DNA from 2 places in the Paucibacter sp. M5-1 genome. Region 1 is predicted to be linked to the other one. Evidence: predicted binding sites of a transcription regulator. Region 1 holds the regulator's gene; the other holds the start of a gene.
What was found. Region 1 encodes NrdR, which represses ribonucleotide reductase genes. Its sites were predicted from a motif close to CACNANATNTNGTG; they were not measured.
Positions count from the first base shown of each region.

Region 2: a site for NrdR is predicted at 3,326-3,339, ahead of O5M90_RS00775 (ribonucleoside triphosphate reductase). Genes of this name have one in related genera too.

Region 1 is NZ_JAPZLM020000001.1:721,364-728,994, reverse strand. It holds gene ribD (bifunctional diaminohydroxyphosphoribosylaminopyrimidine deaminase/5-amino-6-(5-phosphoribosylamino)uracil reductase RibD) at 1-779, opposite strand, end outside; gene O5M90_RS03300 (type IV pilus modification PilV family protein) at 824-2,038, opposite strand; gene O5M90_RS03295 (pilus assembly PilX family protein) at 2,035-3,354, opposite strand; gene O5M90_RS03290 (prepilin-type N-terminal cleavage/methylation domain-containing protein) at 3,357-4,034, opposite strand; gene O5M90_RS03285 (pilus assembly FimT family protein) at 4,028-4,591, opposite strand; gene O5M90_RS03280 (type IV pilin protein) at 4,576-5,028, opposite strand; gene O5M90_RS03275 (GspH/FimT family pseudopilin) at 5,138-5,689, opposite strand; gene nrdR (transcriptional regulator NrdR) at 5,798-6,241, opposite strand; gene glyA (serine hydroxymethyltransferase) at 6,256-7,506, opposite strand; ZMP/ZTP riboswitch at 7,570-7,631, opposite strand, start outside.
Region 2 is NZ_JAPZLM020000001.1:155,429-163,059, forward strand. It holds gene O5M90_RS00760 (ExbD/TolR family protein) at 1-162, opposite strand, end outside; gene O5M90_RS00765 (anaerobic ribonucleoside-triphosphate reductase activating protein) at 384-1,067, opposite strand; gene nrdD (anaerobic ribonucleoside-triphosphate reductase) at 1,070-1,255, opposite strand; gene O5M90_RS00775 (ribonucleoside triphosphate reductase) at 1,252-3,312, opposite strand; gene O5M90_RS00780 (ribonucleotide reductase subunit alpha) at 3,426-3,833, opposite strand; gene O5M90_RS00785 (putative zinc-binding protein) at 3,934-4,377, shown strand; gene O5M90_RS00790 (SirB2 family protein) at 4,337-4,729, opposite strand; gene O5M90_RS00795 (NnrS family protein) at 4,740-5,939, opposite strand; gene O5M90_RS00800 (hypothetical protein) at 5,939-7,045, opposite strand; gene O5M90_RS00805 (metal-sulfur cluster assembly factor) at 7,042-7,371, opposite strand; gene O5M90_RS00810 (Rrf2 family transcriptional regulator) at 7,368-7,631, opposite strand, start outside.

The DNA of each region.
Region 1 (7,631 bases):
TTGTCATGGGCCTGGGCCGCGTAGATCAGCACCGGGCCGGGGGGCGGCAGCAAGCGCGCCGCCGGCGAGATCTCCAGCCTTGAGTCGACCACCACGCGCAGCGGCTGCAGCGCGGTCTCGACCAGGCGCACATCGAGCCGCGGGTCGTCATCGCGCACCGTGCCGATGCCGGTCAGCAGCGCATTGGCACGGCGCCGCCAGGCGTGGCCGTCGCGGCGCGCCGCCTCGCTGGTGATCCATTGGCTCTGGCCGTCGGGCAGGGCGGTGCGACCGTCCAGCGAGGCGGCGGCCTTCATCCGTACAAAGGGCCGGCCCCGCTGCATGCGCGAGAAAAAACCGATATTGAGCTCGCGCGAGGCCTCGGCCAGCAGGCCGGACTCGGTCGCGATGCCGGCGGCCTGCAGCCGGGCCATGCCCTGGCCCGCCACCAGCGGATTCGGGTCGCCGATAGCCGCCACCACCCGCTTCAGCCCGGCGGCGATCAAGGCATCGCAGCAGGGCGGCGTGCGGCCGTGGTGGGAGCAGGGCTCCAGCGTCACATAGGCGGTGGCGCCGCGCAGATCGGCGCCGCGCGCCTGCGCGTCGCGCAGCGCCATCACCTCGGCATGGGCCTGGCCGGCGGCCTGGGTATGACCGCTGCCCAGCACCCGGCCCTCGGCATCGGTGATGACGCAGCCGACACGCGGATTGGGGTCGCTCAGGCCGATGGCCTGCTCGGCCAGGACCAGGGCATGGCGCATGGCCGATTCGTCGCTGCGGTGAGGGGCGGTGCTGTGCATGGCGGCAGTCTAGCCGGCCAGGGTCCCGGTGTTCATCCCGGAGCTCAGAGCTTCTCCTGGTGCACGACGGTCTTGCTGTCGTAGAACAGGCCATCGGCCGGGCTGGGCAAGCGCCCCGCCGGGCAGGACTGGCTGCCGGCGACGACCAGGAAATTCTGCCGGGTCAGCGAGCCATTGACGTCGACATAGTCCAGCGGGTGTTCGACATTGCTGATCGTCTCGTCGCCGTTGTAATCGGCGCTGTAGCGGCAGATGCGGTAGCCGGCATGGCCGAGTGCGATGCCGTTCAGGATCAGGCGGCCGGTCCATGCGCCACCGTCGAGATTGGGGTAGACCGCGCAGTAGTAGCCGACGCCCTCGGGCATCTCGACGGGCCCGCTCAGCGGGGCATTGCTGAAGCAGTCGTGCGGCGGCGGGGCGGGCGGCTTGCTCGTGCCGGCCGTGATGATGGCCAGGCTCAGCGGCAGGGCGGGGCTGAGCGCCTGCTCCGAACTCGCGGTGGCGCCGGTCGAAAAGCGCACCGCACCGCTGAGCAGATAGCTGTTCGAGACCGTGCTGCAGTAGGCCGCAACGTCTTCCAGCGTGATCTGGTCCGTGCCGACCCCGTGGTCCGGCAATTGGCACAGCTTGACGATGCGGCCGGTCAGGTTGTTGAACACCCAGGCCACGCCGCTGCTGGTGGCCGGCGGCTTGAAGACGCTGTGGCCATCGCCCAGGTCCTTGGCCGTTGGCGGTATCGTCAGGTGACGGCCCAAAGGGCGGCGGCTTGGGTCGCCCTCGGGGGCGATGGCCAGCGAGCCGCTGAGCCGTGGATCGGCCGGCGTGATGAAGCTGCCCATGATCACTTGCTGTATCGCGCCCGCGCGATCCTCCCAGCTCACCGTGACCTGCACCGACAGCGGCTCGCCGGGACGCTGGGCCAGCACCCGGTTCAACGTGAAGCTCGCATTGCTTTCGGGGTCACCGGCGCCGACGCGCTTGAGATCCGCGATCTGCGCGAACGCGCGCACATGCTCCGCCGCCTCCGCCGGAAGCACCAGCTCGGAGAAGGACCGGATGGTTTCGAGGTCTTGCTGAGCCAGGCGCACCGCTTCACTGCGCTGCTTGGCCAGATCGGCGCTGCGCCGCATATTGCCCTGCAGCCCGACCAGGGCCAGCATGCCGAAGGACATGATCAGCAAGGCCACCAGGGCTTCGATCAGGGTCACGCCCGCTTGAGCATCGGCGGGGCGACCGAAGGGGCGTGGGCTGCGCTTCATTCCGTGCCATCCGACCAGCTGCCCGGCACGCGGACAAAGCTGCCGCGCCGGTTGCTCAGCGTGTTGATCAGGTCCGCGTGATAGACGATATCGGCCGTGCCGCTGGCGACCAGGTCGCCGTCGCTGAGCAAGGCGCCGGTCAGCACGGCCGGCTGGGCCCCGACGGTGTTGTTCCAGGACGTGTTGCCGCGGGCATAGATCAGCCCGTTCAGCAGCATCGGACCATCCAGGGTCAGGGCACCGTTGACCACCAGCAAGAAGGGGTCGGTTGCCGTGCCCAGCGTGATATTGCTGCGGATCTCGGCCGGACCCTCGACCCAGAGCATGCGCTGACCGCTGGCATAAGCCTCCTGCAATTGGGCGCTGCAATCGTCTGCACAGATCAGCTCCCGCATCGCCGGTTGCTGGCGGTAAGTCATCGGTGACATGCCAAAAAACAGCTGGAACATATCGACCGGCTTGCCATCGCGGCTTCGCAGCGTCTCGTCACCACTGACCAGCGCATCGCGCGCCGGCGTGCCCGGCACGCTGCTGAGCCGGCTGGTGCTGCCCTGGTAGCTCCGCCCGGCCTGCATCAGCAAGCCGCTGAGCGCCGGATCGGTGTTGTGCAGGCCCAGCCCGATGGCCCCCAGGTCGACCGCGCCGCGCACCGTCAGCGGGCTGGCGGGCGGCACTTTCAAGGCGCTGACCAGGGCCGCATCAAAAATGAGCACGGTCTTGGCCAGATCGGCCCGGGCGGCAAAGGCCTGGCGGTTGCAGTTCTTGATGATGTCGGTGCAGCTGATCACCTCCACGTTCACGACACCGGCACGGTCGCGGGGCCGAAAGCGCACCGCGAACATCGGCTGCAAGCGATTGGCGGCGGCCGGCGCCGGCGACGCCAGCACGCCGTCGACCGGGCATTGGTAGGACCAGCCCGCGGCCTCGGTGCTGATGCCGGCGGCCACATAGGGGTCGCCGGACGCAGGATTGAGCGGGTTGAAGTTGGCGTCCTTGTCTTCGTCGGTGCTGATGGCGCGATCGGCGTCAATGTTCAGATAGCGCTCGCGGAAACTCGTGCCGATCGCGGCGCTGTTCTTGCAACTGGCATCGATGAAAACGCCGTTCAGCGCGTTCAGCACCCATTCGCCGCCGGCTTCGGCGGTTTCCAGCGCGAGGCCGGCCCGGTAGTAGTTGCTGGCGATGCGCTGCTCGAACACCAGATTGCGGTTGGCGAAGGCCGCCATCATCGCCATGATGAAGAACAGCACCATCACGACCACCAGAGTGGCGGCGCCTTGTTGACCAAACGCGCGCTGAGGGGCGGTGCCGCGCATGATCAGCAGCCTCCCTCGATCGCGTCATTGCGCAGCCGGGTGCTGACCGTGACGCTGCGCACCACCCGCGCGTCATGCGCGGCCTTGCCGCTCAGGGTCAGCCGCAGTTCCCGGACCTCCATGCTGGGCGGGCAGTCGGTGGCACCGGCCGGGCAGGGGCGCTGGCAGAACTCGTCCAGCTTGACGCGCTGCACCAGCAGCTGCGGTTCGAAGCTGGTGATCTCCAGGGTCCTGGGATCCGTCAGCGGCTGCCAGTTGCCGCCATGGCGGAATTGCAGCTCCTTGGACCGAACGCGGTAGCCGAATTCCTCGTTGTTCGCGACCTCACCGTCCTCGTCGGCCTCGCCCTTGGCCCGGCTGTAGCTGTAGAGCAGTTGCCCGTCCTTGTCCAGGCTCGCCATCGCATAGAGATTGGCCTTGGCCGCCGCGCCGGGCGCCGAGACGCCGTCTTCGGCACGCCGGTTGAAGCCGGCGCGGCGCATATCGCGCAGCACCAGATCGGCCGCTGCCCGCAAGTCCTGCTGCACCTGGGTTTCCAGCATCAGGCGGCGATGGTCCTCCAACTGGCCCACCATCATTAGCGAGGCGCCGGCGACAACAATCATGCCGACCGTCAGGCCGACCATCATTTCGATCAGGCTCAGACCGTGCTGGAGCCGGCTTGACGATGGGTTCAGCATGGCTGCACTCCACCAAACTTGCCGTCGGGCGAGCAGATCAGCACCCGGCCCAGCACGCTGATGCGGACTTCCAGGATGTAGCCCCGGTTGCCGACGACGCGGATGGCCGAGGGGGCCGGTTCGACAATCCGCAGCGGTGCGGTGAAGTCGAGGTTCTTGAATTCGCCGACGAAGGCATCGCCGAGGACCAGAGAAACCCCGGTCAAGGACGGTATCTGGGTGGTGCGGAGCTCGATATTGCCATCGCAGGCGACGCCCGCGCCCTTGGTGCAGTCGCAGCCACGGGCGGCCAGGAAGACCTGGATGGTGTAGCAAGACATGGTGTCGCTGCTGCGGAAGGTCATGCCTGTGCGCTTGTTGCGCAGGCCCCCCTCGGAGCGGGCGTAGGCCAGGTCGGTGCTGAGTTCATTGGCGATCAACTGGACCCGGCGCTTGTTCATCAGATCGGTCAGCGAGGGCGTGGCCACGGCCAGCACGATGCCCAGCACGGCGACCACCACCAGCAGTTCGATCAGGGACAGGCCCTTGATGCGCGAGGCATTCATCTGGACCAGCATCCACCGGTGGCGGGCAGGTACTGCATCTGGCCGCCGCTCATCGTGATGGACATCTTGGCACAGGCGCTGTCCTTGGCCTGCGGGCTGTTCTCCAGCGCGTTCGCCTCGATGGTGTAGCCGGTAGCGCCGTCGTTCGCCAGCACGATCTTGATCTCGTAATGCTTGTCGATCGACTGATCGCTGCTGAACTGCAGATCACTGAGCTTTTCGGTGTAGGTCGCCCGGTTGGCGCGCCAGCGCTCCTGTGCCTGCTGCACCGCCGACAAGGTGGCCACGGCGTCGGCACGCCGGCCTTTTTGCACCATTTGCTGGAAGGAGGGCAGGGCGACCGCTGCCAGGATGCCGACGATCACCACCGCCAGCATCAGCTCGACCAGCGTGAAGCCATACGCGCCCGTCGGACCGGCGGCAGCGTGAGGCGCGGAGGGCGTTCGCATGGCCATGGGAAATTATGTGAACGCGGTGCGCAGCGACTCTCGATCAGGGTCGGCCGCTCGTCGGCCATATCCGACCGTTGATCCACGCGCCCTTGGGTTAGGGGGCTGTTCAGCCGGCGCAGCGCGGCAGGCGCCCCGCGCTGCCGTCGGGTGAGCAAGAGCGCACACGCCCGGTGATCGCGACGATATGGCGAATCGAGGGGCCGCCAGGCGCGGCAATGTCGATGCTGCCGGTGCTGGTCACCGCGCCTTGCCTGGCCTGGAAGCTGAGTTTCTCGACATTGGCGCGTATCGTCGTGGCCTGCTTGGCGGGCAGCCATTCGACCTTGGCCAGGGCAGCCGCATCGGTGCAGCGGGTCTGGCCCGCGTTGTCGCAGTGGCAGCCGTCGCTCGGGCCGCTGTAGACGATGTAGCAACTGCCGCCATCACCCGCGTTGAAGCGCATATGCACGGCCTTGCCCTGAATCACGGCGACGCTGCGCGCCTGCTGCAGATCGGTCATCAGGGTCTGGGCGGTGCCCCGGACATGCTGGCCGAGCCTGAGTCTTTGCATCGACGGGATCGCCTGGCTCAGCAGCACCGCCAGGATCAGGCAGACGACGCAGACCTCGATCAGGCTGAGGCCGCGGAGGTGATGCGAGGGGTGAGGGGCTTGCGGCATGGTCGGCTCCGGACTGGATTCATCGGGCATGAATCCAATCTAGAGGGCCGCACCGGCGCTTTCTGTCCTGCCAAGGGGGGAGCCTGGCACCCCCCTTGGAGGGGCGGCTCAGATATCGCGGATCAGTTGCCGGAACTCGTCCACATCCTCGAAGCTGCGGTAGACCGAGGCAAAGCGCACATAGGCGACCTTGTCGATGCGCTTGAGTTCGCGCATCACCAGTTCGCCCATCTTGGTCGACGGCAGTTCGCGGGCGCCGCTGGTCAGCAGCTTTTCCTCGATGCGGGCCAGCGCGGCATCGACTTGCTCGATGCTGACCGGTCGTTTGCGCAGCGCCAGCTGCATCGAGGCGCGCAGCTTGGCTGGGTCGAAGTCGGCCCGGGTGCCGTCCTTCTTGACCACCACGGGCATTGCGATCTCGGCCCGCTCGTAGGTGGTGAAGCGCTTGTCGCAGCCCAGGCAGCGCCGCCGGCGCCGCACCACATCGCCTTCATCCGACTCCCGGGTTTCGACCACCTGGGTTTCGGCATGGGAGCAGAAGGGGCAGCGCATCGGCGGGCGGCGGCTTAGCGGTAGACCGGGAAGTCGCGCGTCAGCGCCGCGACCTTCTCGCGCACGGCGGCCAGATTGGCCTCGTCATGCGGCTTGTCCAGCACATCGGCGATCAGATGGGCGGTGATGCGCACCTGTTCTTCCTTGAAGCCGCGCGTGGTCATCGCCGGCGTGCCCAGACGGATGCCGCTGGTGACCATCGGCTTTTGCGGGTCGTTCGGGATGCCGTTCTTGTTGCAGGTCATGTGGGCGGCGCCCAGGATGGCCTCGGCCTCCTTGCCGGTCAGGCCCTTGGGGCGCAGATCCACCAGCATCACATGGCTTTCGGTGCCGCCCGAGACGATGCGCAGGCCGCGCTCGATCAGCGTGTCGGCCAGCACCTTGGCGTTCTTGACCACCTGTGCCTGATAGCTCTTGAACTCGGGCGTCAGCGCTTCCTTGAAGGCCACGGCCTTGCCGGCAATCACATGCATCAGCGGGCCACCCTGGATGCCGGGGAAGATCGCCGAATTGATCTTCTTGGCGATCGCCTCGTCGTTCATCAGGATGATGCCGCCGCGCGGGCCGCGCAGGCTCTTGTGCGTGGTCGAGGTCACCACATCGGCATGCGGCACCGGGTTCGGGTAGACGCCGGCGGCGATCAGGCCCGCATAGTGGGCCATGTCCACCATGAAATAGGCGCCGATCTCCTTGGCGATCTTGCCGAAGCGCTCGAAGTCGATGCGCAGGCTGTAGGCCGAGGCGCCGGCGATGATCAGCTTGGGCTTCTTCTCGCGCGCCAGCGCTTCCATCGCCTCGTAGTCGATTTCTTCCTTGGCGTTCAGGCCATAGGAGATCACGTTGAACCACTTGCCGCTCATGTTCAGCGGCATGCCGTGGGTCAGGTGGCCGCCCTCGGACAGGCTCATGCCCATGATGGTGTCACCGGGCTGCAGCAGCGCGAAGAACACGCCCTGGTTGGCCTGCGAACCCGAGTTGGGCTGGACATTGGCAAAGTTGGCGCCGAACAGCTGCTTCAGACGGTCGATGGCCAGTTGCTCCACCACGTCCACATACTCGCAGCCGCCGTAGTAGCGCTTGCCGGGATAGCCCTCGGCGTACTTGTTGGTCAGCTGGCTGCCCTGCGCCTGCATCACGGCCGGCGAGGTGTAGTTCTCGGAAGCGATCAGCTCGATGTGATCTTCCTGGCGCTGGTTCTCTTGCTGGACGGCGGCCCACAGATCGGGGTCCACTTGGGCGAGGGTCGAGGTGTTGCGATCAAACATGATGGATGGTGGCGGTCTAGGGTTGGAGTCACGGCGCACGCCGACGCTTGAGCGACGGCGCGGCGTGGCTGCCCAGGCGAACGGCTGATGGCGGCCGGGTTGCTCACCCTTGACCGTTCGCGCTC
Region 2 (7,631 bases), 570 kb from region 1:
TGAGCGGTAGACCAAGGCGCACAGATCCGGCGCGGCCTGGCCAGAGGATCGGGCGGCGAGCACATGCGCAAGGCTCTGCTGCGTGCGGCCGGCTGCGGTGTGGCGGTCGTTGACTTGGCGTGAGAAAAAACTCAACCGTTCGCGGTAGTAAAGCTCCAGCACGTACAGACCCTGGCAAGGATGAAGGAAACGCCTGGTCCCGTGCGTGAAAACTGGCGGTGGCTGGTCTGCGGCTTCGGCGTAATAGGGACCTTTATTATCCGTAAGGAATGACACGATTGAGCACACTGGACACGCTGAATCGCCACATTGCGGTTGACTTTGATCGACAGCAATAGCTGACGATTGAGGCCTTGCAGCGTCCCGTCAAACCAGGAGCCGGTCTAGCGCTGACAGAAGCTCTCGAACAATGTGGTGATGTCGCAGATCTCCTCGGATGTCAGCGACGTGGCGGGCACTCCATTGATGCTCGCGCGCTGCACTGCCCAATGGCGAACGCCTAGCGCTGCCAGCTTGCGGGCCAATTGCAGCAGCTCGTGCAGAGGGTACAAACTCGGGTGCCAAGTGGTGCGGCACTCATAGGCCACGCCGCTGCTAAGGACCAGCTGTAGCGCCGCTTGGACCTTGGCGCTGCTGCCTGGCACGCCGCTGATCGCATCGATCTTGTCCAGTGGCGCCTTGATGTCCAGGCCCAGCCAGTCGATCAGCGGAAGCACGGCGGCCAGCCGCCCGGGGTAGGCGCCGGCGGTGTGCAGGCCGACCGCGAAGCCGAGCGCACGAACCTCGGCGATGGCCGCAGGCAGGGCGGCCTGCAGTGCTGGTTCGCCGCCAGAGAACACCACGCTGTCGAGCAGGCCGCGGCGGCGCTTCAGAAAGGCCAACACGGCGTCCCATGATTGCGCCGTCGGCGCGTCGGCAAGCAGCAGACCCGGGTTATGGCAATAGCTGCAGCGCCAGGGGCAGCCCTGCAAAAACACCACTGCCGCGAGGCGACCCGGAAAGTCGATCGTGGTCAGTGGCGTCAGGCCGCCAACCCGCAACGTGGCGGCGGCTTGGCTCAGGTGGATGGTCACGCGGCCCTGCGCGGGCCGGGCTCGGCGAAGAAGCGGCGCTCCTCATGCTCGCCCTGCTTGCCGGTGTTGAAACTCGAGACTGGCCGGTGGTAGCCCATTACGCGCGTCCAGACTTCGCAGGGTTGACGCTCATCGTCGCGCAGCGCGATGGCTGTTTCGGTCATCGGGGTAGGGTGGATCATTGCAGAGTCTCCTTGGTGGTTGAACAGGGGATGGAATCGTTGGCGGCGGCCCGGCGGCGCTTCTGTTCGAGCCGCTCTTCATCGCAAGCGGGGCAGAAAGGGTGTTCTCCGGCCAGATAACCATGGCTCGGGCAGATCGAGAAGGTCGGCGTGACCGTGATGTAAGGCAGGCGGAAGCGGCTCAGCGCGCGCCGCACCAGTTCGCGGCACGCAGCGCCACTCGAGACGCGCTCACCCATATAGAGATGCAGCACGGTGCCGCCGGTGTACTTGGCCTGCAGCGCCTCCTGGCGTTCCAGCGCCTCGAAGGGGTCGTCGGTGAAGCCGACCGGCAGCTGCGAGGAGTTGGTGTAGTAGGGACGGTCTGCGCTGCCGGCCTGCAGGATCTCTGGCCAGCGTTTGCGGTCCTCGCGGGCGAAGCGGTAGGTCGTGCCCTCGGCCGGCGTCGCCTCCAGGTTGTAGAGGTGGCCGGTTTCTTCCTGGAACTCGACGATGCGGGCGCGCACATGGTCGAGCAGGCGCAGCGCCAGCGCATGGCCGCGCGCGTCGGTGATGTCGTAGGCGTCGGCGCTGAAGTTGCGGATCATCTCGTTGAGGCCGTTGACGCCCAGGGTCGAGAAATGGTTGCGCAAGGTGCCCAGATAGCGCTTGCTGTAGGGAAACAGGCCCTGGTCCATCAGGCGCTGGATCAGCTCGCGCTTGAGTTCCAGGCTCTGCCTGCCGAACTCAAGAAGTCGGTCCAGCGCAGCCAGCAGGCCAGCCTCGTCGCCGCAGTGCAGATGGCCCAGGCGCGCGCAATTGATCGTGACCACACCGATGCTGCCGGTCTGTTCGGCGCTGCCGAACAGACCGTTGCCGCGCTTGAGCAGCTCGCGCAGGTCCAGCTGCAGCCGGCAGCACATCGAGCGCACCATATTCGGCTCCAGCTCCGAGTTCACGAAGTTCTGGAAGTAGGGCAGGCCGTACTTGGCCGTCATCTCGAACAGTGCGGCGGCGTTCTCGGATTCCCAGGGGAAATCGGGTGTGATGTTGTAGGTCGGGATCGGGAAAGTGAAGACCCGGCCTTTGGCATCGCCGGCCGTCATCACGTCGATGTAAGCGCGGTTGATCATGTCCATCTCGAGCTGCAGATCGCCGTAGGAAAACGGCATCTCCCGGCCGGCAATCACCGGCACCTGCTCGCGCAGGTCCGCTGGGCAGGTCCAGTCGAAGGTCAGGTTGGTGAAGGGCGTCTGCGTGCCCCAGCGCGAGGGCACGTTGAGGTTGTAGACCAGCTCCTGGATGCACTGGCGCACCTCGGCGTAGCTCATGCGATCGGCACGCACAAAGGGCGCCATATAGGTATCGAAGGAAGAGAAGGCCTGCGCACCGGCCCACTCGTTCTGCAAGGTGCCGAGGAAATTGACGATCTGGCCGACCGCCGAGCTCATGTGTTTGGGGGGGCCGGCCTCGACCTTGCCCGGCACGCCGTTCAGGCCTTCGTGCAAGAGCGTGCGCAGCGACCAGCCGGCGCAGTAGCCGCTGAGCATGTCGAGATCGTGGATGTGCAGGTCGCCGTCTCGATGGGCCTGGCCGATCTCGGGTGCATAGACATGCGAGAGCCAGTAGTTGGCCGTCATCTTGCCGGACACATTGAGGATCAGGCCGCCCAGCGAATAGCCCTGGTTGGCATTGGCGTTGACGCGCCAGTCGTCGCGGTTCAGGTACTCGTTGATCGAGCGCTCGACATCCACCAGGGTCTTGCGATCCTCACGCAGCCGCGCATGCTGCTCGCGGTAGACGATGTAGGCGCGCGCGGTCTTCAGATGATTGGACGCGATCAAGGTCTGCTCGACGATGTCCTGGATCTGCTCGACGCCGGGTGCCTGACCGTGGAAGCGGTGCGCCAGCACCTTCAGCACGCTGGCGCACAACAAGGCCTGTTCGTCGGCGCCGTACTCGCCGCTGGCAATGCCGGCGCGTTGCAGTGCCAGCGCGATCTTCTGGGCGTCGAAGGCCGCGTGGCGCCCATCGCGCTTGAGAACCTGGGCGGGAAGGCTGGCATGGATGTTTGACATGGATGGTTCTGAACACTAGATATGGTGCGCAGCCTATCCTTCAAACACTAAATGTGGATTTGCGCTGACGCAAACTCCCGATTCGAACTGGCGCCGCAGGCGCCACGGCGGGGTCAGCCGAAACTCAGCGGGCGGCCTTCGATGTCCAGTGCCAGCAACCCCTCAAGCTGGCCGCTGCGGATGCGCTCGACCATGGTGCGCAGCGCCTGCTCGATGCGGGCCTCGGTCGCCGGCTTGCCGCCCTGGCCGGACAGGGCGGCGATGAAGACAACCTGCCAGGGTGGCCCGGCCTTGGCGGACTCGGCACGCAAGGCCTCGAAGCTGCCGAGCTCTGCAGGCGCCTTGTCCACGCAGACCCGTGGTGAGAGCGTGCCGCCCTGGCCGCTGGCAAAACGCTCACGCTGCTCAGGACTGGGGTCCTCGGGCAGTTCGGCCGTCGTGAAGACGAAGAGCAGTCGCTGGGGCTCGGCCTGGAGGGTGGCGCCGCGCAGGAGCAGCTCGAAAGGTGTGTCGCTTGTCATGGGCGCAAGCGTCGCGCCTGTCGCGTCCAGAGGGTTTGCTCTGGATCAAGACAGCATCGCGGATTCGCTGCGCCAATATCAAAAACTGCGGAAGGTTTGGATGACAAGCAGCACACCCGTCCCCGCCAGGCGCCCACTGCCCCTGGTGTATTCCTGCTCGGGCTGCTCCAGTGCGGCCCAGCTGGCCAACTATCTGGCTCTGCGCCTGGACCGCGAGGGCGAAGCCGAGATGTCCTGCATTTCCGGTGTCGGCGGCAATGTGCGCAGCTTGGTGCGCCGTGCCCGCGATGCGGCTGCCGAGGGCAGGCCCATCATTGCCATTGATGGCTGTGCGCTGGCCTGCGCCAAGCAGTGTCTGGCCGAGCGCAGTGTCGCGCCGACCTGGCATCTGCTGCTGGCATCGTCGGGCGTCGCCAAGCGCTACCACGCCGATTTCGACACTGCACAGGCGGAGCAGATCTATCCGGTGCTGGTCGAGCAGGTGCAGGCGCTGCGTGACGCGCCTATCCCAGGTAGATCCACCACCCCAGCGGGTTCTTGCTGATCGCCACCGAGGCGATCCAGCCGACGGTTGCCAGCGCTGCGAGCCAGGCGGTCGCGCGCAGCGCCAGTGGCCGGCCGGGTTTCAGCGCCAGCATGCCCAGCGCGATATAGAGCAGCAGGCCGAGGAGCTTGGCCAGCAACCAGGGCGCCTCGAGCGGCGATAGCCGCAGCATCCAGGCCAGCGCGAGCGCCGACAGCAGCAGCACCGAGTCGACCAGATGGGGCAAGGTCCTGGCCGGCCGGCTGCCGACCCAGGCAGCGCCCAGCAAGGACCCGAGGCCGCGCGCGAAGAAGCCGCTGACCGAGAGCAGCACGGCGCCCTGGTGCAGGGTCTTGATCGTTAGATAGTCCATGGCCGGATTCTCAGCCCGGCCGGCCATCGAGGCGGGCGCGCGTCAGGATCGGCCAGTAGCGCAGCGCGTAGAGCGCGAAGCCGGCCGACCACAGCGCGGCCGACAGCAGCACCGCGTGGACGGTCTGCGCCGGCGCCAGCAGCGGCCAGCCGACACGCACGACAGCGGCGGCCGCGACCAGCGCGTAGCTCGCCACATCGCCCCGGCTGGCCCGCAGCAGCCGGCCGGTGTGGCCCAGAGCGGTGCGCGTCATCATGCCGATGACCAGCCCGCCGATGGCGCCCAGGGTCAGCGCGTGGGTCGCCAGCGTCGGGGCCAGCAGGCCCAGCGCCGCCAGGCCGCGCAGCAGCAGGTGCAGCGGGATCCACAGATAGGCCAGATGCAGCACCCAGACCAGCGGCGTGCGCAGCGTCTTCAGCGGCTGCCACAGCAGCCAGCGCGCCAGATGGGCGGCCGAGCAGACGCCGGCCAGCAGGGCCAGCGGCAGGCCGCCCAGCCCCAGCCCATCGCCGGCCAGCAGCGCCAGCGTGCCGCCCAGCGCGGCCTGTTCCAGCCAGGGCCGGCGCGTCGCATTGGCGCCGGGCACGCCGTTGTTGGTGAACATCGGGATCACGCGGCCGGCCATCACCGCCATGATGAAGAGTACGACATCGAGCCCCAGCTGGATGCCGACCCAGCCGGGCAGCTGCAGCAGGCCCAGCTGGCTCAGGTGCACGCCGGCCTGGGCCAGAGTCAGCAGCGCCAGCAGGCCGATGAAGAAGTAGTTGCGGTGGTTGCGGGCGGCGATGAAGGGCAGGGCCAGCGCGATCGTGGCCAGCAGCGGGAAGGCGATATTGACCAGGGCTGCCGCCCAGCCCCAGGGCGTCAGCACCAGCACGCGGCCGGCCAGCCACAGCCCCGCCAGTGCGGCCAGCGCGGCACCGGTGGGTGTCGGGCGATTGCTCCAGTTGCGGCCGGCGGTGAACAGAAAGCCCACCAGCACGGCCAGGGTGAAACCGAACAGCATCTCGTGCGCATGCCATAGCGGCCCCTGCAGATAGGCCTGCGATCCCAGCAGACCCGCGAACTGCAGCGCCCACAGCGCGATCGACAGCGCGGCGAAGCCGCTGGCCAGCAGGTAGAAGGGGCGGAAGCCGAGCTGCCAGAGCGCGAAGGCCGGTGCAGCCGCCGGGCGTGGGGGTTCCTCGATCTTGATGAATGACGCAGCCATCATGGCAACTTTCTGGCGCCGGTGGCGCCATGGCGGCGGCGCCACGCGAACGCGGCGCCGATCAGGGTCAGGGCAAACAGTGCGAGGGCGCCGGCATTCAGGCCGGCTCCCCAGGCACGCAGCGAGTCGTTCACGAAGCCACCGCCCAGCCGCAGCAGCAGGGACAGATGCAGAAGCGCCAGCGGCAGGTAGAAGGCCGGTCCGAACTGCAGCTTGATGCGGGCCACGGCCGGCAGGATCACCGGCGCATGGCCCATCATCATGCTGACGATGAAACCCAGCCCCAGCGCATGCAGGGCGGTGTCGCGGGCTGTGTGAAAGCCCAGCGCCGTGGCGGCCCAGGCCAGGCCGGCCAGCGCCAGCCAGACATAGCCGCCGAGCAGGCAGACCGCCATATAGCGGCTCAGGCCCTGGGCGAAGACCGTGCGGCGGGCGATGTCGAACAACAGCAGCCACAGGGCCAGCATCGCGAGGGCGGCGCCATAGAGCAGCGCTGACAGCGCCGCGCCCAGCAGCAGGGCGGCGAGCACCAGATACAGCGAGGCCTCGGCGCCGGGCCGGCGGCGCATCAGCCGCGTCATCTCCAGGCGCTCGGCCGCGATGGTCAGCACCAGGAAGGCGAACCAGCAGCGCAGCACGGCGTCGGCCGCGATGCCGGCCGCAAACAAGGCATTGCCGGCCAGCCAGGCCAGCGCGCCGAGCAGCAGCAGCGCGGTGTGCGCGGCCGGTTGGCGCCGCACGACGACGAGGTTGACCGCGACGAAGGCCAGCGCCGCCAGCGCAGCCAGCCCCGCAGCGGCGGCGCCGTAGCCCAGCAGCCAGCACAGGCCGGCCAGGCCGGACATGAACGGCCCGATGAAGGCGGCGCGGTGGCGCAGCGCCACCGCCCGCTCGATCGCGATCACGGTCCCCAGGAAACCGCCGCTCATCAGCGCCGCGTGCTCGAGGCCGGCGTGGCTCAGCCAGAGGGCATCGCTCAGCGGCAGGCCGGCGCGCAGCAGGCCCCCGGCCACGCCGCCCAGCAGCGACAACGCCACCAGAGCCAGCAGCAGCGGCCGCGCCAGCCGGGCGGATGCCGCAGGATGGAGCGCGCGGCGCGGTCTCACCAGCGCATGAAGCGCTTGGCCCGTTCGCTCATGCGATCGGTGCTCCATGGCGGCTCCCAGACCAGTTCGACCTCGATCGCCAGCGCGGCCGGCACCACCCGGTCCAGCTCGGCCTCGACCTCGTCGATGATGACGTCGGCCACCGGGCAGGCCGCCGAGGTCATCGTCAGACGCACATGGACCTTGTCGGCGCCGACCTCGACGCCGTAGATCAGGCCCACATCGACGATGCTCATCGCCACCTCCGGGTCGACCACGCGGCTCAGCGCGTCGACGAGGGGCTGGCGCAGATCCTCCGGGCCGCTGTAGGGGAAGGGCGTGTTCATGACGACGGACGCGCGGTGCGCGCAGCGGGCTCGATGAACAGCATCCGCGCCAGGGCCTGGCGGTTGTGCACCAGGTCGGCCAGGGTGTAGCGGTCCAGCACCTTGTAGAAGGCATCGACCGCCTCGCCCATCACGTCGCGCAGCTTGCAGATCGGCGTGATGGCGCAATGCCCGCCCTCGGCGCTGAAACACTCGGCGGGCAAGGCCGCGCCCTCGGTCAGGCGCACGACGGCGCCGACGCCGATCAGCTCGGGCGCCAG